4 regions of the Ensifer sp. LBL genome follow, and region 3 is predicted to be linked to each of the others. Evidence: riboswitches for the same ligand, from Rfam matches in the RefSeq annotation. Region 3 holds a riboswitch; each other region holds the start of a gene.
The links. Region 3 has a riboswitch for cobalamin ahead of OKW20_RS02780 (aromatic ring-hydroxylating oxygenase subunit alpha). Riboswitches for the same ligand answer to the same signal wherever they lie in the genome.

Region 1 (5,425 bases), on a different contig from region 3:
CGGAAGTAGCTGGCGCCACCGAGTGGCCGGACGACGATCAGCTTGGCGTGACGCGCCGTGCGCTCGACATAGGTATCGACCGACATCGGGTGCATCAGGCTCATCAGGCTGGCGATGCGCAGGCTCAAGCCTCCGTCGCGTCGGCCGTGAGCCGCGGCGATCGAGGAGAGCTCGGTGTCGGCGGCCGAGAGGAAAAGGATATCGGCCGGCGTTTGCCCAAGGTCGATCGCCTCGTTGCCGTCGGCGATCGTTCCTTTCTGGGCGAGAAGCAGATGCATTCGTCTTGTCCGTTGGGGCAATCCCGGACGGAAACGCTGAAAGCGGTCCCCGCCCGAAACTGCATCATTTCAATGTGTTAGATCATTTCACTCAAGGAACGATCTAGACGAGCGCGGTGATCGCGGCGCGCACCGCCTGCTCGTCCATGTCGTGCAGACCGATGACGACAAGGCGCGTGCCGCGCTTTTCGCCGGCAGCCCAGGCACGATCATAATACTGGTCGATGCGGGCGCCGACCGCCTGGATCAGGAGGCGCATCGGCTTGCCGGGCACATCAGCAAAACCCTTGAGGCGCAGCACGTCATGCTCGGCAATCACACCCTTGAGGCGGTCAATAAAGGCGGCCGGGTCGGCGATCGCGCCAAGCTCGACGACGAAGCTGTCGAATTCATCGTGGTCATGCTCTTCGCCAGCCTCATGCTCCATCTCGTGATGCGACTTGCGGTTGGCGATATCGCTTTCCGTGCCGACACCGAGGCCGAGCAGGATGGCGGCGGCAACTTCGCCGTTCTTCGCCTCGATCATCGCAGGCTTGCGGCTGGTGCGCGAAGACACCTCGTCGCGGACGGCCTTGAGGCCGGAGGCATCGATTAGGTCGGTCTTGTTCAGCACGATGAGATCGGCAGCGGTCAGCTGGTCCTCGAACAGTTCCTCGATCGGGCTTTCGTGGTCGAGATTGTCGTCCTCGACGCGCAGCGCATCGACCTTGTCGTGGTCGTCGGCAAAGCGGCCGGCGGCAACGGCAGCGCTGTCGACCACGGTGACGACGCCATCGACGGTCACTTCGCTGCGGATATCCGGCCAGTTGAAGGCGGCGATCAGCGGCTGCGGCAGGGCAAGGCCCGAGGTTTCGATGATGATGTGATCAGGACGGTTCTCGCGCTCGAGCAGCTTGGTCATGGTCGGGATGAAATCATCGGCAACCGTGCAGCAGATACAGCCATTGGTGAGCTCGATGATATCGTCCTCGGTGCAGGCCTCCGCACCGCAGCCCTTGAGCACGTCGCCATCGACGCCGAGATCGCCGAACTCGTTGATGATGAGCGCGATGCGCTTGCCGTCGGCATTCTGCAAAAGGTTGCGGATCATCGTGGTCTTGCCGGCGCCAAGGAAGCCGGTGATGACGGTCGCCGGGATCTTGCCCTGGTTGGCTCTCGCAGTGGTCATTTTTCAACCCTTCATTTTCAGCGGCAAACCGGCCGCGACAAAGTAAACTTCAGCGGATTTCTCCGCAACGATCTGGTGAAGCCGGCCGGCATGGTCGCGGAATTCGCGGGCCATGCGGTTCTCGGGCACGATGCCGAGGCCGACCTCGTTGGAAACGAATACGAGACGCGCCTGCGCCTCAGGCAGATACGCGGCAAGGGCGGCGAACTCCGCCGCGATGTCGCGCTCTTCGAGTATGAGATTGGTGACCCACAGCGTCAGGCAGTCGATCAGGACCACGTTGGCAGGATCGTCGATGCTTCTCAGCACGCCGACGAGATCGACCGGCTCCTCATGCGTCGTCCAGCCTTCGCCGCGGCTTATCCGGTGATGGTCGATGCGCGCGCGCATTTCGTCGTCCCAGGCGCGTCCAGTGGCGACATAATGTCGGGTAAGGCCGGAAGCTTCGACGAGCCTCTCGGAGAAGCTCGATTTGCCGGAACGGGCGCCGCCGAGGACCAGCACGGGTCCGGCGCTGAGACTGCTCATCGTCGCCGCCTCAACACGCCGAGATCAGCGGAAGGCGGCAACGGCCGTCGGGCGCGCCAAGGGCGCGTTCTTGAAAACATCTGCGAGCCAAAACAACCTCCGTGATGGCGTTGGAGACAAACGTCCCCTCGGGCGGAATGCCCATGTCGGATGGCAGGTCTCCTGGCTCACGGCGTCACGGGGCCAAACATCGCCTCGCCCTTAACGGGCAAGGTTCCGATGTCAGACCCGAGCGGCCCGCCTCACCTTCCCGGCGTTTTTTTCCGACAGCGAACCTTTTGCACGTCATCTCCGACGCGCAGGCGCTGCGGGCGGCTTCGTGAAAGGCGGACGATTCGTAGAAGAAGAGGCGTCCAACCCGGCTGATCACGATGCCACGCCAGTGGCTTTTCCGGCTTGATCCCCGACCTGCCCCGGCTGCCCATGCAACCGGCCGACAGCCCGGCACCAAACCCGATGGCGAACCCTGACCGTTCTACAGTCGCGGGGTCGGCTGCGATAAGGATGCCCGATTTGGGTCCATCCGTCACATTCCCAATTATTCCCCCGTGTCGCCACGACAAGGAGGAACCATCCAACAGCCGATGATTAGGAACCGGACCGCGCAAAGTCAATCGACGCATGCGACGCCTCCCCGGCCGAGTTGCGCCACGCGACGATTTGTCGAGCCGTGAACGGACGGCCGCGGCCCGCCAAGAACGGCAATGCATCCGCCTGCCTTCCACCCGTGGCTCACTCTCATTTTGTGCCAAATCGCTATCAGAATGCGCCAATGCGCCCTCAAGCTCTGGCGCACCTCTGTTCCGAGGCAAATTCGCCGGGATGATGATCAATTCACCGCATGGTTCTGTGGACCGTGCGCTAATCGGCCCCACGGGAGCGCTACGCTTTCGGTTGAGGGTTGACGATCTTCAGCCAGCACGTCGCGATCACCGCTGTGGTCGAGACTGCGGCTGCGGCCAGATAAATGGCGCTCGCCCCCCAGCCTTCACCGAGGCTCCCGGACAAAAGCGTGCCGAGCCCGTAGCCGGCCCACATAAAGCTGGTAAGCCAGCCAAACGCCTCGGTTCGATCCTCCGGTCGGGCACTCAGCCCGACAGCGAGCTGGCCGAGCGCATCCCGGGCTCCGCTGAAAACCCCGGCACCGAGATAGAGCAGCAACAGAAGCCAATGGTTTGAGGTCATGCTCATCAAGATGAAAAAGCAGGCGGTCACCAGGTGAAAGGCAATCATGCCGCGCTTCACCGAAGGTTGCGCGCGCAGCGCGCCATAGAAAATGCCGCCGAAAACCTCGCCGGCAGCAAATCCACCGAGAAGAACGCCTGCCAGGGCGGCCGTGACGCTCGCCACCGCGCCAATCTGCATGGCACCAATCGTAAAGGTGTCGAGGGCGACGATCGCCAAGAGCAGCGCCAGCGGAGCGTTCGCCAGAACGGAGAACAGCCTTCGCGGACGACGCTCGGTGGCATTCCTCGCCACGGGACTGTTGGCGATCAGCACGTCGCCAATGACCTTTGCGACAGCGCACGACCCCACGATCATGTTTGGCGGCATCACATAGAGCAAGGCACCGACCAGGATGGGCCCGAATATGAAGGTGCTCGAGTTGATGACTGTATCGAGCGCGTAGGCACTCGATAGATTGCTCTCGGGCACGAGATGCGGCCAACTGGCCCGGACGACGGACCCCGATGGCGGCGTCGTGGCACCCAGGGCCGCGGAAGCCAAGAGAAGATAGGCGGCCGGCAACTGATGAAAGAGCGCGAAGACCACCGCCACATAGGACAGGGTGTGAAACCCGACGAACACAAAAAGAGTTCGCCGCGACCCGAAACGATCGACGAGGCGGCCGGCAGCGGGGGCGACCAAAGCCAATGCAACGGCGTGCGCGAACAGGACGGCGCCCGCATCCACGACTGAGCCCGTGCTTTTCGACACCGCGATCAGAAGGGATAGGCTCAGCATCGACGTGGTCATTCGACTTATCGATGTCGCGATCACGAGACGGACGACACCATCCCCGCGCAGCACCGCAGCATAGCTCTCACCGACCATTCTTGCGTTACCTTCGTAATCCGAATAGTTAGTAACGAGTACACAACCGGACCGTTACCTGTCAAATGCAGCTTACAAGTAACTCACAACGCCAGGCCGCCTTGGCCGCGACTTTGGTGAACCTCGCACTGGACGGTCAATCGGGCGGCCGCGCCTATGCTGGCTTGACAGCAGACGCGCTGAAGCAGGCGTTTGCCGAACAGCTCAACCCATCGATGAGCAAGCGCGTTCTGCCCGTCATCGATGGCGGCGCGCGATTGCGGTCAGTCGCAACGGACCTCGGCCCGGTGTTTGGGGCCGACACGGACGAGACCGCTGCGGCGACGCTGAACCACCTGATGAAGCGCTACGCCCCTCGTCCCTATCTCGTGGCTGATGTCGAGCAACCGTACCATCTGCATTTCCATGGAGATGGCGAAACGATCATCGAGGCGCTGGCAGCCGAGTTCGTGGTTTCCCTGGCGCTGCTCATGGACAGGTTCGGCAGCCGGCGCTTTGGACGGTGCCATGCGAACGGATGTGACCGCGCCTACATCGACGTGACGCGAAATGGGTCGAAGCTGTACTGCTCCGACGCGTGCACGGCACGTATGAAGATGGCCGAGTATCGCTCACGCTTGCGCAAAGGCTGAACGGCGCAGGATCAGCCCACGCGGTCTATACCTGCTCAAACACGCTGAACTGGAAGGATTGGATCGTATTCCCCGGCGTCCGGTGCTGGTGCTCGATATGCGAGACCAGGCGGAAGGACGGCCCGACCACCTCGGCAAGGGCTGCCGGGTCGTAGCGCACCACCGACAGGCCGCTGCAACGCTCGGGACCATCGGGGGCGAAGGTGGCGATGATGGCGTGTCCGCCGGGCACGACGGCACCGGTCAGCCGCTCGATATAGGCAGCCCGGTCGCTGGCATCGGCGAGAAAATGAAAGGCGGCGCGGTCGTGCCAGAGGTCGTAACGGCGGTCCGGCCTCCACGTGGTGACATCGGCCGCGATCCAGTGCACGTCATCGGCGCGGGTGCCGAGCCTTGCCCTGGCGGCATCCAGGGCGGCCGGCGACAGATCGAGCACAGTGATATCGCTCATGCCTGCAGCGATGAGCGCATCGACCAGCCGCGAAGCGCCGGCGCCGATATCGATCAGCGATGTCGAAGCCATCGGCGCATGCCGGCGGATGAGATCGAGGGAGACGGCAGGCGTGTCCTCAAACCAGCTGACGCCCGCCTCGCCCTTCGACTGATAGGCCTTGTCCCAATGGGCTGGTCTGTTTTCGTCCTGCATCGTGTTGCCTGCCTGGGAACGCACGACCGTGACGGGCGCTCCCACCTTCCTCAATCCATTTTACAGCGGATTACCCGGTACGTTGGGCGGTTTCCGTCAGGGCCTTTGCTGACACCGG
Region 2 (5,425 bases), on a different contig from region 3:
TCAGCGAGGCCTGGCTCGGGCCGAACTACCAGATGACGGCGCAGGTCAACCGGGTCAACCCGGGCGGGGCGGCGCAATCGGCGCACCGAGACTATCACCTCGGCTTCCAGACGGCGGCCGTGATCGAGCAGTATCCGGCGCATGTCCACAAGCTTTCGCCGGTGCTGACGCTGCAGGGCGCGGTTGCCCATTGCGACATGCCGCTCGAAAGCGGACCGACGCTATTCCTGCCCTATAGCCAGACCTATGTGCCGGGCTATCTGGCGCTCAACCGGCCGGAATTCCGCGCCTATTTCGACGCACATCACGTGCAGCTCCCGCTTGAAAAGGGTGACGTCGTCTTCTTCAATCCGGCGCTCTTTCATGCTGCCGGCACCAACCGCTCCCAAGATATCCGCCGCGTCGCCAACCTGCTGCAGGTGTCCTCGGCCTTCGGGCGCGCCATGGAAACCGTCGATCGACTGACGATGAGCGCGGCGCTCTATCCGGCCTTGCGGGCCTTGCTGGCGAACGGCAAGCTGTCGCGGGCGGAAGCGGCCAATGCCATCGCCTCCTGTGCCGAAGGCTACTCGTTCCCGACCAATCTTGACCGAGACCCGCCAATCGGCGGGCTGGCGCCGGAGACGCAGGCGCAATTGATGCGCGAGGCGCTCACTGCGGGAACGGGCGAGGAGGAGTTTCTTGCGGTGCTTGAGGCGCAGGCGAAACGCAAGCTGAGCTGACGCGCGAGCTACCATTTGACAGGCTCCCGGCGTGTTTCACCCGGGAGCCGCAGCCGTTTCAAACGATCATTTCCGAGGGAGGAATTCGATGAGTGGACAATTGCAGGGCAAGATCGCCATCGTCACCGGTGGTACGCAGGGGCTGGGCGCGACGATTGCTGGCCTTTTCGCTGAGCGTGGCGCCAAGGGTATCGTCATTTGCGGGCGCAACGCCGCCAAGGGATGGGCGAAGGCCGAGCAGATCGGCAAGGCACATGGCGCGAAAGTCGTCTATGTCGAAGCCGATCTGGAGAAAGTGGACGACGCCCGCAAGGTGGTCGCCGCTTGCGACGCCGAATTCGGCCGGGTCGATGCGCTGGTCAACGCTGCGGCCATCACCGACCGCGGCACCATCCTCGATACCACGCCCGAACTCTTCGACCGCATGTTCGCGATCAACGTGCGCGCACCGTTCTTCCTGATGCAGGAAGCGGTGAAAGTCATGCGGCGCGAGAAGACCGAAGGCACGATCGTCAACATCGGCTCGATGTCGGCGATGGCCGGCCAGCCGTTCATCGCCGCCTATTGCTCGTCGAAAGGCGCGCTCGAAACGCTGACCAAGAACACGGCCTATGCGCTGCTGCGCAACCGCATCCGCGTCAACGGGCTGAATATCGGCTGGATGGCTTCCGAAGGCGAAGACCGCATACAGCGCGAGTTTCACGGCGCGGCTGCCGATTGGCTCGAAAAGGCGGCGGCTAGCCAGCCTTTCGGCCGGCTCGTCGATCCGGCCGAGGTGGCGCGTGCCTGCGCCTACCTGTCGTCGGCCGAATCCGGACTGATGACCGGATCGGTCATCTGCTTCGACCAGTCGATCTGGGGCGCCTATGACGGTTCGCCGCATCCGGTCGCTCCGCTCTGAGGCGAGGCAGCAAGAAGCAGGTGGAAAGCGGCGCACCAGTTCCCGACCGGGACGGCGCCGCTTGTCTTTGTCAAACGGCTGTGCACTTAGTGCCGTCGTCAGGTGCCCGCGAAAGCGGGAGAATCGGGAATCCGGTCGAAATTCCGGAACGTGCCCAACGCTGTGACGGGGACGATCGCGTCTAAGATGGCCTTGAATTGATTCAAGGTTCTGCCACTGGATCTTCAATCGATCTGGGAAGGTGGGGCGATCGGTTGAACCGAAGTCAGAAGACCGGCCTGGCGAGATAGACCGAACCCCGCGTGGACGGCGGGAGGTTTTCGCATTGTTGGGGATCGAACGATGCTGACTGAACCGAAGGGCGGCCTTGCGGCTGCCGGTGCCTTTTCGCTGCAAGAGCGGGAGGCCGTCTACCGTGCCATCGAGACACGTCGCGACGTGCGCGATGAATTCCTGCCCGAGCCATTGCCCGATGATCTGATCAGGCGCCTGCTGGCCGCGGCACACAGCGCCCCGTCCGTGGGCTTCATGCAGCCCTGGAACTTCGTGCTGGTGCGGGCGGAAGAAACGCGCGAGCGGGTTTGGCAGGCGTTTCGCCGCGCCAATGACGAGGCCGCGCTGATGTTCGAGGCGGAACAGCAGGGAAAGTATCGCGCGTTGAAGCTCGAAGGCATTCGCAAGGCGCCGCTCAGCATCTGCGTCACCTGCGACCGCACGCGCGGCGGCACTGTCGTGCTCGGGCGTACCCACAATCCGCAGATGGACGTCTATTCCACCGTCTGCGCCGTGCAGAACCTCTGGCTTGCAGCGCGCGCCGAAGGGGTGGGTGTCGGCTGGGTCAGCATCTTCCACGAGGCCGAGATCAAGGCGATCCTCGGCATCCCCGACGATATCGAGATCGTCGCCTGGCTCTGCCTCGGCTATGTCGACCGCCTCTATCAGCAGCCGGAACTCGCCGTGAAGGGCTGGCGCCAGCGCCTTCCGCTCGAGGACCTGGTTTTCGAAGAAGGATGGGGATGCAGCAAGGAGAAGGCGTAAGGCTTCGTCCGATCAATTCTGGACCGGCTGATAGGCCGGTCCCTTCGGGTGCTTGAGGTCGATCGCAGTTTCTTCCTGCGGCAGGTAGGTGGGGCCGACGACGCGCACCTTGTTCTTCGACGGATCATAGGGCCGCTCTTCGGCCGGCACCTTGACAGTCTCGCCCGCCGCTTCCGGCTTCTTCGTCTCGATGACGATGATCGACGACTGGTCGTCGCCGGTCTTCGTACCTGTCGTCTTCGGCGTGGTTGCGGCGGTCTGCGGTATCTGGCAGCCGCACTGGCCGGGCTTGCTGACGGCGCGGGTGCGATAGGCAAAGGCGTTGGGCATTTCGGTATAGGGACGGCCGGTCACGGCCGAGACCATCTTGTCGCTCTCTTCCGTGTTGAGGTCGTGGAAATAGAGCTCCGTCTCAGCCCCTGGGCAGCGGGCCCGGCAGGCCTGTTCGTCGCGTGGGAAATCGGCCGGCGTCGCATCCGAAGAGATCGGGAAGAAGGCACCGTCACAGGTGCGCACGCACATGGTTCTGAGCGTGCCGCTATAGTAGCGCTCCTGCGGCGCGTAGCCGTCTTCGCCATGTCCGAGCATCGGGCCGTAGGCGTCCTCCGGTGGCAGGTCGGCAACGATGTTGCGGTGGCTTTCCGGCACGTCCGGTTCGACGCTTGCGAACTCCTCGCGGTCGCCATAGCAACCGTTGATCTCAAGTGCTGCGAGGATGCGGCGCCGGCTGTCGTCGCTGCCGCCGGCGACGATCTGCTCGCGCTCGGACTTCAGCATGCGCAGATTGTCTTCCATCTCGGCGATGAGACCGTTGAGCCCGCCGCAGGTGTCGGGGTCGCCGCCGTCGTAGCCGATGGCGTTGCCGCCACCGCAACCGGCGCGGCGGCGGTCGTTCTTGGCCCGCCGCAGTTCGATGTTCTGCCGTGAGATTGCGCTTGCATAGTCGCGCGCATCGGCATTGCTGGCGACGTAGTCAGGCAGTTGCGCGAGCCGGGCGTTCAGTCGGTCGCAGGCCGTCGATGCCAGTGACGGACCGGCACCGATCAGAACCAAAGGCACGAGGGCCGTAGCGACGTGTTTCAGGCGCGTGAACACGGGGCGTAAGTCTCTTCCTGTTGCCAGGTCGGCGCCAACTTCTGCGGGTGGCTGCCATCGGCATTCCTGTTTCGCCTCCATCATAGAGCTTGTCGGTGATCGTGCAACGACAAGCGACGGTTTGCGTTAACAGTGCCGATCGACGGACGCGCTTAGGCGGCGCGGGCGGTTTCCAGCGACATCGGGCGGTCGAGAACGGTGCCTTCGATCGCAGCGACCGCTTTCATCCGCGAAAGCAGATCCGGGGTCACTTCCCAGGCAACGGCAACCGCGAAGACCGAGCCGATGCGGTGCGGTTCGGCGATGCGCTCGCCCGGGCATCCCATGCGGCGGAACATGCGCTCCAGGAACACGTCCGTCACCGTAACGATGTGGCTGATGCCGGAAGCAAGGCCAAGCTCACCGACGCCGCACATGAGTTCGGCAGCCGCGACCGTCACCTGGTTCGAAGCGCGGTCCTGCGAAATCTCCGGCTCGATGCAGAAGCGGCTCGATTCCCAGACCGAAGCGCTACGGATTTCCGGATTGTCGCCAAGCAGGATCGGGAAAGTATCGTCGAGCATGTTCGGGCCGAGCGTCGGCAGGAGCCGCAGCGCGCCGCGCAGCCGGCCGGTATCGGGGGCATAGGACAGCACGTAGAGCGGGTTTGCCTGGTCGTAGTTGTCGATCTCCCATTCGCCTTCGGTCTGCACGTCCCATTTCAGGAAGTCGTGGAAGACGCGCTTGCGCAACCGGAACATGTCGTCGACGGCCGCCGGGTGTTGTGCGCGGGTCTTTCCGTTCAGGATCCTGATCATCGTTTTCTCCATCCGAGTTTGGGGATGGGGCGATGCTGTCAGGCTCGCGGCGGTTGCGTAACTGTCGCTAGCGACAGTTCAAATGCGCGATATTTGCCACTAGATTTCGAGGGGTTTCGGTGGAGGTGTGTCGTCGGGTGTCAAACGGTGGGGATCAGCGCGTGTCGTACGGCCTGTGCCACGGCCTGGGTGTTGGAAACGACATTCAGCTTGCGCCGCGCATTGGTCATGAAGAAGCGCACGGTGCGCTCGGAAATACCGAGAATCGTGGCGATTTCCCAATAGCTCTTGCCGGCGGCAGCCCAGGTCAGCACCTCGGTCTCGCGCCCGGTCAAACGCATCTCGCGGGTCGAAATGCTGCCAGCCATGGCGCCATGCTCAAGCATGGCGGCATGGAAGAGATTGGCGGCCAGCTGGAAATCACGCAGGTGATGCCGGCGATAGGTCGTCCATTCGCCGGCCGGCATGTTGACGTTGATCGCAAGCAACGCCATGCGCCCGGCAGGCGAGGGCAATGGCAGGGCGACGCCCTCGGTCGAAATGCCGATCTCCTGGGCGGCCTGGAACAGCGGTTCGCATTCCGGGAACCGATGCCGCGCCATCGTCCATTCCACCGGTCGCACGCCACCAAGCGCCAGCTTCAGGATCGGATCGATCCGGTGAAGGCTGCGGGCACGGTAGATTTCGGCGGCATAGGCGCCAAAGGTGTGATGCAACCGGCAGACCTTGAGCTCGTCCGCATAGGGCTCGGCTTCGAGATAGAGCAGATGGGCAATGCGGAAGGTTCGACGCATCAATGTGAAGAAATGAGCGGGCTCCACGCAGCCGCCGCATTCCAGGATTTCCAGCATGTCGAGGACAGCTTGCTGCTC
Region 3 (5,425 bases):
TGCTGCCGGTCGATCCAGACATGCAGCGCGTCGAAATGGTGAAACGAGGAGGCCATCTGCATGTCAGGCGACCCTTGAAAGCGGAGCCGCGTCGCCGGCAAGGCGCTGCTCCATGAACTTGCAGTACCACTCGACGAACTGCATCACGCCGCCTTCGTGCTCGGGCGAATAGGGACCGGGCTCATAGGCCGGCGAGCGGATGCCGAAGGCATTCTCCTCGACGATCTGGCGATCCTGATCGTTGGTCTCGGTCCAGACATGCGTCAGTTCTTCGAGATTGTAATCGATGCCTTCGACCGCATCCTTGTTGACCAGCCACTTCGTCGTCACCTGGGTAAGTTCAGGCCCGAGCGGCAGTACGCGGAAGGTGATGGCGTGGTCGGCAAGCACATGGTTCCAGGTGGTCGGGTAATGGAACATCAGAAGCGTGCCGATCTGGCTCTGGGAAACATCGGCCGACAAAGCCCGCCTGACGGCGCGCGCGCCCGACATGGTGTAGCTTTCGGCATTGTCGACAAGCGGCATGCGGGCGGCGCGGAACTGGCCGGTCGGCGACATCCTGAATTCGCTCGGCAAGCCTTCGGCCTCGCATTTCGCCCAATGTTCGGCGATCACGGGATCATCCTTGGCGCCCTGCACCCCGGTCGCGGTCGGGGCTTCCGGATAGGTGCGGCAGAGTTCTGGATGATTGGCGGCGCAATGGTAGCACTCGCGGTTGTTCTCCCAGACGAGCTTCCAGTTGCCCTTTTCGATGATCGTGCTTTCGAAGGCGACCTTGGTTTCGCCGAGGCGGTGCGGCGCGAGATAGGGCGTGACCAGTTCGCGAAATGCCGCGAAGTCCGCAGGGTTCTCCGAAAGATTGATGAAGATGTAGCCGCCGACCGTTTCGCAGTGGATCGGTTTCAGGCTGTGGGCGGCCTTGTCGAAATCCTCGCCCATCTGTCGGGCGAACAGCAGCGAACCGTCGAGCTCGTAGGTCCATTGGTGATAGGGACAGACGAGTTTTGCCGACGAGCCCTTCTGTTGCGTGCAGACGCGGGAGCCGCGGTGGCGGCAGGAATTGTGCAAGGCGCGGATCGTGCCCTGGCGGTCACGGGTGATGACGACGGGAAAGTCGCCGACCTGGACGGTGAAGTAATTGCCGGCCCGCGGGATCTCGCAGTCATGGCCGATGAACAGCCAATCCTTGTACCAGATGTTTTCCAGATCCTGCCGATAGTAGTCGGGATCGATGTAGAAGGCCCGATCGAGGCTGTAGCCGTCGCGTCGACCCTTCAGCTTTCGCAGCATATCGTTTCTGGTGTCCATGTCCTGTCCTCATGCGCCATGTTTCGGAGAGGCAGGACAGGAACCCGCACGGGCGCACGCCCATGCGTCTAAGGCTCCGATCCGGCTGCCCGCCGCAACCTGTTACGGTTATGTCCGTCAAGGCTGGTTTCCGGGCTCAGGAGCCGTCCTTTCGGACCAGCCCGGCGCCTTCCCGGACGAACCGTCCAGTGGCCTTTGCCGAGGCTTTCGCTCCACCACCGTTGCGGGGGCAGCGCCGGGATTTGACCGGCTTCCCAATTCTCCGACTTCTCTTCGAAGACGGCACCTTGAGTAAGGATATGTAATCGCGGAAACCGCCCTGGCAGCTGCCGGATAGCGACATCCAATTCCAGAATGACGACACGGGAAAAACCGCCATCACCGGTGCCTGTCATAGATTTTTTACACTATAAACATATAGATAGCCCACGTCTTGGGCATTTGCCGCCTTTTGCGGCGCGGGCGGCGCAGACGCGGGAAAGCTTCGCCCGTTTGCGACATCCCGTCAGATAGGGAACGCTCATGATGCAGCCAGGAGGCAATCATTCATTAACCATGAGCCGCTAGCCTAGCCGGCGGACGAGAGAGGTCCTGCAGGCAGGCAGATGGCGCGCTGACGATCATGGCAAAGTTGAGATACTACGACGCGGCAGCCGAGGCGCCGCCGACAATCCCGCCGAAGACGGCGGTTCATACCGAATTCCTGCGCACGGGCCGGATCAATCGCAGGCAATGGGTGCCGAGCGAACGGCGCTACCTGAGCTATGAGGAAGTTGCGGACAGGACGGGCAAGAAGCTCAACACCGCCGGCGACACGACCCATAAGCGGATCAACGGCTTTCACACCTCGATCCAGTTCCCGAAGATGATCTTCCACCGCACGCTCGTCGGCCGGCCGCATCTCGGCTACTGTCACGTGACGGCGGCGCGCACGCCGGTCACGCCCTCCAAGGACATCACCTGGTCCTTCTACTTCGCCAACTTCTACTGCGACCTCGGCCATGAGACGCATTTTTTCGAAGGCATCCAGCCCGGCTATTCGCGCATGTATTTCGCCGTCGCCATCGAACCGGGCGCGGAAGCCGGCCAAATGGTCATCAACCGCAATTTTCGTGACAACGGTCTGCTGTTTCGCACCGACGATCCCAAGGTCGCGCTGAAAAACGTGCTGATGCTCGGTGCCAAGGACGACGCGTTGCGCCGCATCATCCGCAGCCTCTGAGCCGAACCGGTTGCTTCAAAGAAAATCGTTCTGTTTTTCCGGTGCGTCCGTTAAGGAAGCGTCGGAAAGGAAACGGCATGGCTGAGATCATCGATACGGAAAGGGAACCGGACCGCGCGATCGCGCGCGCCTGCGCCGTTCTTGCCGAAGGCGAACCGGTCGCCATACCGACCGAGACCGTCTACGGCCTTGCCGCCGACGCCACCAATCCTGATGCGATCAGCCGCATCTACGAGATGAAGGGGCGCCCGCGCTTCAATCCGCTGATCTCGCATGTCTCCGACATGGCGATGGCCGAAGCCCATGTGCACTTCGATCCGGTTTCCCGGCAGCTGGCCGACGCCTTCTGGCCCGGCCCGCTGACGCTGATCCTTCGGCAGCGCGCCGACAGCACGGTTCATGCGCTGGCGTCCGCCGGCCTCGACACGCTCGGCATCCGCATGCCGGACGGCTTCTCGCGCCGGGTGATTGCCCGCTTCGGACGCCCGCTGGCTGCGCCCAGCGCCAATACCTCGGGCAAGATCAGCCCGACCAGTGCGGCCCATGTGGAGGCCGATCTCGGTGAAAGGCTCAAGCTGATCCTCGACGCCGGCCAGGCCCAAATCGGCCTTGAGTCGACAATCATCAAGGTCGATGGCGACGAGATCCGGCTGCTTCGGCCGGGTGGCCTCGATGCCGCCGAGATCGAACGCCTGCTCGACCGTCCGGTGATCCGGCCGGAGACGGCAGGAGCGACGATCGAGGCGCCGGGCATGCTCGCCTCGCACTATGCGCCCGGCGCTGCCGTCCGGCTCGATGCCGCCGAGGTGCATGCCGGCGAAGCCTTGATCCGTTTCGGCGGCAATCGGATCGCCGGCGAGGAACGAGCGGCCGTCGTTCTCGACCTCAGCCCGACCGGCAATCTGCGCGAAGCCGCCGCCAATCTCTTCGACTACATGAAGCGGGCGGATGCCAGCGGCGCAGAGACCATCGCCTTCGGGCCGATCCCTTCGGACGGGCTGGGGGAAGCCATCATCGATCGGTTGCAGCGGGCAGCCGCACCACGAGGGTAAGATGGCGTGCGGCATTTTCCGCGCACCCGCCCTCACCGAACGGCACCCATTGCGCTTATGATCGCCGCCGACCAGGAACCGAGGATCACATCCTCAGATCGACCGATCCGATAGCGCACAGGCGCAACACGAAGTGAGGCCCATGACCACCCTTCCCTCTCCCGAACTCATCGCCTCCTTCGCCGACATCGTCGGCAGCGCCAACGTGCTGACGGCCGAACCGGACAAGGCGCGTTATCTCGTCGAATCGCGCGGACTTTACCGTGGCACGACGCCGATGGTGCTGCGTCCGGGCTCCGTCGACGAGGTCTCGCGCATCATGAAGCTTGCGAGCGCCACCCGCACGGCGATCGTGCCGCAGGGCGGCAACACCGGCCACGTCGCCGGGCAGATCCCGCGGGAGGGCAAGGCGGACATCGTTCTTTCGCTGGAACGGCTGAACCGCATTCGCGACATCGATCCGGTCGGCAATGTTATCGTCGCCGATGCCGGCTGTATTCTTGCCGACATCCAGAAAGCGGCGGACGAGCACAATCGCCTGTTCCCGCTGTCGCTCGGCTCGGAAGGTTCGGCCCGCATCGGCGGCAACCTCTCCACCAATGCCGGCGGCACCGCCGTGCTTGCCTATGGCAACATGCGCCAGCTCTGCCTCGGCCTCGAGGTGGTGCTGCCGACCGGCGAAATCTGGGACGGGCTGCGCCGGTTGAAGAAGGACAATACCGGCTACGACCTGCGCGATCTCTTCATCGGTGCCGAAGGTACGCTCGGCGTGATCACCGGCGCCGTGCTCAAGCTCTTTCCGAAGCCGCTCGGGCATCAGGTCGCCTTTGCCGGGGTCGGCAGCGTCGAGCATGCGCTCGCTTTGTTCGAAAAAGCGTCCAGCCTTTGCGGGCCGGCTTTGACCGGTTTCGAGCTGATGCCGCGGCTCGGCGTCGAATTCACCGCCAAGCATATCCCCGGCGTTCGTGACCCGATGGACACGATCCATCCCTGGTACGCGCTGATCGATATCTCAACATCCGATAGCGCCGAAAGCGCGGAACGGATGGTGCAGGATCTTCTGGAACAGGGATATGCGGCCGGCCTCGTCGAAAATGCCGTGATCGCCGCCAACGAGACACAGGCCAAGGCGCTGTGGCACATGCGCGAGAGCATGTCGCCGGCGCAGAAGCCCGAGGGCGGCTCGATCAAGCACGATGTCTCCGTGCCCGTCTCCAGCATTCCGGCCTTCATGAAGGAGGCGGATGCGGCCGTCATGAAAGCCATCCCCGGCGCGCGCATCTGCTCCTTCGGCCACATGGGCGACGGCAACATCCACTACAACATTTCGCAGCCTGTCGGTGCCGACAAGCAGGCCTTCCTCGACCGCTGGCGCGAAATCAACGCCATCGTCCACGGCATCGTGCTTGGGTATAACGGCTCGATCTCTGCCGAACACGGCATCGGCCAGCTGAAGCGTGACGAACTCGCCGAGGTCCGGGCGCCGATCGAAATCGAGCTGATGCAACGCATCAAGCACGCATTCGATCCCGCTGGTATCATGAACCCCGACAAGGTGTTGCGCGCTGATAGATGACGACGGCCCGTCTGCGCGGCGGGCTGCGAAGCAGCCGCCGCGCTCAAGCTCGGCCATCAGGCGGCTGGCGTCAGCGGCCGCCCGCGCGTAGCTGCGAGAGCGTCATCAGCGTTTCGGCACTGACGCTGCCGCCCCCGCCGCCGGTCAGGATCGCGAGACCAGGCGAAACGTCCTGGTTGTTTTCGACGTCATAGAGTGCAGTGAAGCGCTGCAGCAGCTTGTCGATCTTCCCGGGCTCCTGCAATTCCTTGAGGTTGATCGTGCGCT
Region 4 (5,425 bases), on a different contig from region 3:
AAGCACATGCTCGACATCGGACGTCAGGTTTGAATTGCGCCCGTCGAGCACCGAGGTGAAGAGATAGCGGATGAGTTCGACATAGTCATCAGGCACACCGTCGGCCTGCAAATGTGCCGCGAAGTCGGCAATCGGGATCGCCTGATAGGAGATCGGACGGTTGGCAGCCGCGGCGATTTCGGCCACGGCGTCGGCAAAGGTCATCAGCCGCGGGCCGGTCAGCGAATAGACCTTGCCGATATGGCGGTCGTCGAGAAGCGCTTCGACAGCGACGTCGGCAATATCGTCGCAGCTGACGAACGGCTCGGTCACCGTGTCCACGGGCAGGAAGACGGAACCGCTCAAGACACCCTCGGCGAGGAAGCCTTCGTCGAAGTTTTCGAAGAACCAGCTGCCCCGGATGACCGTCCAGTCGGCGCCGGAGGCCTGCAGCGCGCGCTCTGCCGCTTCCGCCTCGTCCTCGCCACGCCCCGACAGCAGCACCAGCCGCTTGACGCCGGCGCTGACGGCAAGGCTCGAGAACTTGGCGATCACCTCGACGGAGCCCGGCACCGCCAGATCCGGCTGGAAGCAGACATAGATGCGATCGACGTTTTCAAGGACCGGCGCCCAGGTCGTCTCTTCCGTCCAGTCGAAGGAAGGCGACGCCGAACGGGCACCGATGCGCACCGCGACGCCCCGCTCCCGAAGGCGCTCGGCCACCCGCCGCCCCGTCTTGCCGGTACCGCCCAAAACCAATGTGATTTTCTGAGACATCGTTTCCTCCTGAGGTTCCACCAACAAACATGAGTATCTCTCACATTTGCAAATGTGATAAATCCTCGTATTTTAGGAGTCAAGTCAAAATGTGAGCATTACTCATGATTTCAGATGCAAGCCCCGCCACGCTTCCCGCCGACGACGAGCCTGCGCTGCGCCGGACACCGAGCCAGAAGCGCAGTCGCGAGCGCGTCGAGCAGATCCTTGCCTGCGCGACGGCGCTCATCCAGGAAAAGGGCAGCGACGCCATGCGCATGAGCGAAGTCGCTGAAAAGGCTGGGATTTCGATCGGCTCGCTATACCAGTACTTCCCCGACAAGGCGGCAATCGTGCGCACGCTCGCCGAGCGCTACAATGCGGTCTGCAACGAGTGCATCGCGGCCGAACTGGCCAAGGTGACCTCGATCGCCGAGTTGCGCGACGCCTTCTCGCTTTTGTTTGACATCTATTACGAGATGTTCCTCGCCGAGCCGGTCATGCGCGACATCTGGTCGGCGATGCAGGCCGACAAGGCGCTGCGCGAAATCGACCTTGCGCAAAGCCGCGCCGGCGGAAAGCTGCTGGCCGATGTCTGGGCCCGGCTTGTGCCGGCGACGCCGCGCGAGGAAATCGACAGCGCCGCCTTCCTGATCATGCATCTCGGCGACTGCACCATGCGGCTTGCGGTCTCGGTCGATCGGGCCGAGGGCGACCAGATCGTCGAGGCCTACAAGCGCATGACCATCAAGGATTTTGTCGCGGATGGACCGCGCGGCGGCGCAGGCTCAATTGACAACTCCATGACAGAATCCTAATCATCTGGGATCGATTGGTTCCCGGGACGCGAACGCGTTTCGGGAGTAAACGGGAACGTGACGGATGGACCCACTCTGGGCATTCAAATCACGGCCGACCCCGCGACTGTAGAGCGACGTCGATCTGCCATTCCGGAGCGATCCGGAAGAAGCCACTGGAAAGGCCGCGAGAGGGCGGCCGAACTGGGAAGGCGAGGCAGACCGAGGGCATCGAGCCCAACGCCGTGAGCCAGGAAACCTGCCACTCGATGCGGGCATAGGGCCCAACCGGGAATTTCCCGATGCCATCACGGAGGTTGTCATGGCTACGTCTACCATTTCGAGCACCCCGCTCTCCCTCAGCGATCGTCTGACCGCTGGCGTCATCGCGCTCTTCATCGGCGCATTCCTCGTCTTCGGCGCCGGCCTTGCCAACTCGGCCGTGCTGCACGACACGGCGCACGACACCCGCCACTCCTACGGCTTCCCCTGCCACTGACCGATGCCTCGGAACGTCAACAACGTTCCGCATCGAACAATCTGCGGACCTGAACACATCCGGCCCGAGCCGGATGTCGGCTTGTGTGCATCCCGGTTTTTCCGGCGTGCGAACGCCATCCGCAGCACAGGCAAAATGGGAAGGCTCAAGGACCACGCCGCAGCGCGTGGCTTTTGTCGTTATCGAGGGATTTCAAGATGATTGTCAGAACGCTTCTGGCCGCGATCGTGGCTGGATTGATTGCCGGTGTCTTCATGACCGGCGCCCAGGAATTGCGCGTCACGCCGCTGATCCTGCATGCAGAGGAATTCGAAGGCGAGGCTCCGGCCCCCACCGAACAGCCCGCCGCCCAGCCGGGTGCGGCACAGCCTGCCGCGGAAAACCACGACCAGCATTCGTCGCTCAAGGCCGTGTCGCCGCTTAGCGCCTTGCTCGACGCATTGTCGCCGATCACACCCGCCTATGCCCATGAGGGCGAGCACGAGGAAGGCGGCATCATGTTCGGCATGAGCCGCTTCTCCGGCACGCTGATCGCGAACCTCGTCACCGGTTCCGGCTTCGGCCTGCTGCTCGCCGGCGTCAGCCTGGTGATCGGCTATCCGATCACGCTCAGGAACGGCGCGCTCTGGGGCGCCTGCGGCTGGCTTGCCGTGCACATGCTGCCGGCGATCGGCCTGCCGCCGGAACTGCCTGGCTTTCCGGCCGCCGAACTGGGTGACCGCCAGACCTGGTGGCTGGCAACGGTCGCGCTTTCGGCCGTCGGCCTTTATCTCGTCGTCCTGCGCGAGGAGATCGTCTCCAAGGTCGCGGGCCTCGTGCTGATCGCAGCGCCCCATGTCTACGGTGCGCCGCAGCCGCTCGACATCACCAGCAACGTTCCGGCCGTGCTCGGCGCAGAGTTTGCGGTGGCCGCACTCGCCACTACGCTCGCCTTCTGGATCGTGCTCGGCGTCGTCTCCGGCTTCATCAACGAGCGCTTCGTCAAGGCATAGTGGTCGCCGATCACGGATCGTCAGCAAGGCGACGGCGGGGTTCAGGCCCCGCCGTTTTGCATGAGATGCGCCGCCAGCCGCGCACGGCGATCTTCCGGCTCCAGCAGGACGCAGGTGTCGCAGAAGCTTCCGCCCTCCGTCTTGAAATAGAGACAGCAGCCGCAGCGGATCCGATACTGGCGTGAAATGTGTTCACCACTTGCCGGATCGACAGCCGCAATCTGCTCATAGCAAAGCTCATCAGAATAGAGCCGCGAGCCGGGCCGCTTGACGATCGCCAGCGCCTCGGCCATGCCGCGCGCCTCATCCCCGATCGCGCGGCCGATTTCGAGGAACGCGCCGGCCAGGGCATCCGCCGCGAGCCGCCACTGCGCCCCGCTCGAGAGGCCTGTCCGTGCCTTCAGGACTGCAATGACGGGTGCCAGATGAGCGACGAAGCCCTGTTCAAAAGCGCTGACGCCCTCCTCTCCACCCTTGCGCCCCATCGCCGGCGGCTGGAAGCGAAAATGATAGCGTTTGCCCGTGACTTCGGCACCACGGTGAAGCCGCGCCCAATCCTCGAAACGAATGCCGGCGACCTCCGGCTGCAGCCCGGCGCCGAGATGGAACGCGCCGAGGACCACGCTCAGCTGACGGCTATAGAAGGCGATCAGATGCGCCGCGCGGATCCGGTCGGTCATGCCGACCCCGAAGAAATCCTGATAGGCGAGCCCCGCCTCAAGGCCAGCGCTGCCCGCAGCCCAGAAGTCGCCCGGCGCGCTGAATTCGCTGGCCGCCGGCCCGAACGAGACGGCAGCCTCCGGAAACTGGGCACGCAGACGGTCGGCGACGGCCAGCGCCTGCGGCGCAAATGCGTCCGCGATCGCCGCTGTCGGCCGGTGGTCGTTCAAGCGCATGCCGTCTCCTTCGCCCATTCTCATCCCTTGGCGCTGGATGCGGGCGGATTGCCACGCGCACCCTCCCCCTGCCGCAGCCAGCCACCGTCGAAGCCCGCTCGTTGAAGACCAAGGCGGATCGCCGGTATGCCGCGCATCAGCGTCCAGACAAGGCCGCTTCGCCAGTTCTCGATCATCATGACAACGAGGCCCTGGTCAAGACCGACGACCCGCGCATCGATCCAGCCCTCCGGCCCGCCGCCACCGAGGCTTGGGTTGAAGCCGCCGGGAAAGCGCCCCTCGTTCAGAAGCCCCGGATAACTCTTCGCCATATGCACGAGGGAGGCCTGCGCCGCCTCAGGCTCGAACGGCAGGCAGGCAAGCGGCGCCCAGGGCACGAGCGTGCCGTCATCAGGGCCGTAGGGCGCGCCGCGGTTCACATAGCCGAAAAGCCGCTGCTGGCGCCCATCGCGAAGCCGCAGCCGGCCGCGCGGCGCATGGCAGGCGCTGAGGCCCCACAGGTGTTCACCATATCCGGCAAAGCGTCCGGGATTGGAGCGCGCATGGTCCCGCTGCAACTGGATGGCGCGCCGGGTATTTTCGAAATAGTCCGTTCCCCGCTCCCGCATCGGCCGGTCGGCCAGCCCACGCAGATCGAGCCAGGCCTGCGGGAAGAGATGGATGAAGAGCGGCGCCGCATGCAGGTGCGGCCGGCCCTCGACGGGGATCCAGTCATGGCCCTCGGCATAGGCCGCATAATGCTCCGGTTCGATCGCATGCTCGGGCGCGCCGAGTGCCAGCATATAGAGCAGCAACGCTTCGCTATAGCCCCGCCAGCGATGTTTCAAAAACCGCCCCGGCGGCCGCCAGCCCATCGTCAGCGTATCGCCGCGATTGAGCGCCCAGCGCCAATCGACCCGAGCATAGAGCCGGTCAGCAAGCGCACGGATCTCGCCTTCGACCGCGTCGTTCCGACAGAAATAGGCGGAAGCGGTCAGGACGCCGGCGATCAACAGCGCCGTATCGACCGTTGAAAGCTAGCTCTGCCAGGCGCGCTCGCCGGTCCGCATGTCGAGGAAGTGGTAGTAGAAGCCGCGATAGCCGGTCGCCTGCCGGTGGCGGGACTGCGGGCTTTGGGCAAGGAAGCGCAGGGTCGCCACCACGCGCCGCGCCGCATCGCCGCGCGAAAGCCAGCCGCGCTCGACGCCGATCGGGTAGCAGGAAAGGCCGAAGCCGGTCGCGGCGATACTCGCCGGCGCGCCCGGCAACGCGGTGTCGGCGATCAGCCCGGTGACCGGATCGGATTGTTCGAGGAAATAGCCGAACGCTGCCTGCTGCAATCGATCGATCTGAAATCGCTCGGTATTTTCGCTTCGCTGCTGCATCCCGCCTTTCCCGGTCGGCATCCGGGCTCATGCATGACCCGGCAAAATCACTCTTTAGTGAAGGCCAACTACACCCAAACGGTCGCCGAAATCCAATCTTGTGTTACAGTCTTCTAATCTGACCGCGCGCAATGACTGGTTG

Region 1: it holds a riboswitch for cobalamin, as region 3 does, so the genes downstream of both, cobU (bifunctional adenosylcobinamide kinase/adenosylcobinamide-phosphate guanylyltransferase) here and OKW20_RS02780 (aromatic ring-hydroxylating oxygenase subunit alpha) in region 3, are expected to answer to the same signal.
Region 2: it holds a riboswitch for cobalamin, as region 3 does, so the genes downstream of both, bluB (5,6-dimethylbenzimidazole synthase) here and OKW20_RS02780 (aromatic ring-hydroxylating oxygenase subunit alpha) in region 3, are expected to answer to the same signal.
Region 4: it holds a riboswitch for cobalamin, as region 3 does, so the genes downstream of both, OKW20_RS17720 (CbtB domain-containing protein) here and OKW20_RS02780 (aromatic ring-hydroxylating oxygenase subunit alpha) in region 3, are expected to answer to the same signal.

Annotation. Positions count from the first base shown of each region.
Region 1 covers NZ_JBNDJY010000003.1:158,219-163,643, reverse strand. The annotation lists gene cobN (cobaltochelatase subunit CobN) at 1-278, opposite strand, end outside; gene cobW (cobalamin biosynthesis protein CobW) at 382-1,446, opposite strand; gene cobU (bifunctional adenosylcobinamide kinase/adenosylcobinamide-phosphate guanylyltransferase) at 1,450-1,974, opposite strand; cobalamin riboswitch at 2,342-2,564, opposite strand; gene OKW20_RS12460 (MFS transporter) at 2,857-4,029, opposite strand; gene OKW20_RS12455 (CGNR zinc finger domain-containing protein) at 4,146-4,661, shown strand; gene OKW20_RS12450 (class I SAM-dependent methyltransferase) at 4,687-5,352, opposite strand.
Region 2 covers NZ_JBNDJY010000003.1:332,117-337,541, forward strand. The annotation lists gene OKW20_RS13270 (phytanoyl-CoA dioxygenase family protein) at 1-722, shown strand, start outside; gene OKW20_RS13275 (SDR family oxidoreductase) at 811-1,623, shown strand; cobalamin riboswitch at 1,707-1,919, shown strand; gene bluB (5,6-dimethylbenzimidazole synthase) at 1,966-2,661, shown strand; gene OKW20_RS13285 (DUF2865 domain-containing protein) at 2,674-3,756, opposite strand; gene OKW20_RS13290 (acyl-homoserine-lactone synthase) at 3,909-4,553, opposite strand; gene OKW20_RS13295 (LuxR C-terminal-related transcriptional regulator) at 4,694-5,425, opposite strand, start outside.
Region 3 covers NZ_JBNDJY010000001.1:564,411-569,835, forward strand. The annotation lists gene OKW20_RS02775 (2Fe-2S iron-sulfur cluster-binding protein) at 1-62, opposite strand, end outside; gene OKW20_RS02780 (aromatic ring-hydroxylating oxygenase subunit alpha) at 64-1,308, opposite strand; cobalamin riboswitch at 1,413-1,613, opposite strand; gene OKW20_RS02785 (DUF6656 family protein) at 1,931-2,530, shown strand; gene OKW20_RS02790 (L-threonylcarbamoyladenylate synthase) at 2,608-3,582, shown strand; gene OKW20_RS02795 (FAD-binding oxidoreductase) at 3,725-5,158, shown strand; gene OKW20_RS02800 (DUF1217 domain-containing protein) at 5,229-5,425, opposite strand, start outside.
Region 4 covers NZ_JBNDJY010000004.1:375,395-380,819, reverse strand. The annotation lists gene OKW20_RS17730 (NAD(P)H-binding protein) at 1-756, opposite strand, end outside; gene OKW20_RS17725 (TetR/AcrR family transcriptional regulator) at 861-1,553, shown strand; cobalamin riboswitch at 1,552-1,813, shown strand; gene OKW20_RS17720 (CbtB domain-containing protein) at 1,855-2,031, shown strand; gene OKW20_RS17715 (CbtA family protein) at 2,229-3,023, shown strand; gene OKW20_RS17710 (ferric iron reductase) at 3,065-3,919, opposite strand; partial or broken gene OKW20_RS17705 (glucoamylase family protein) at 3,940-5,283, opposite strand.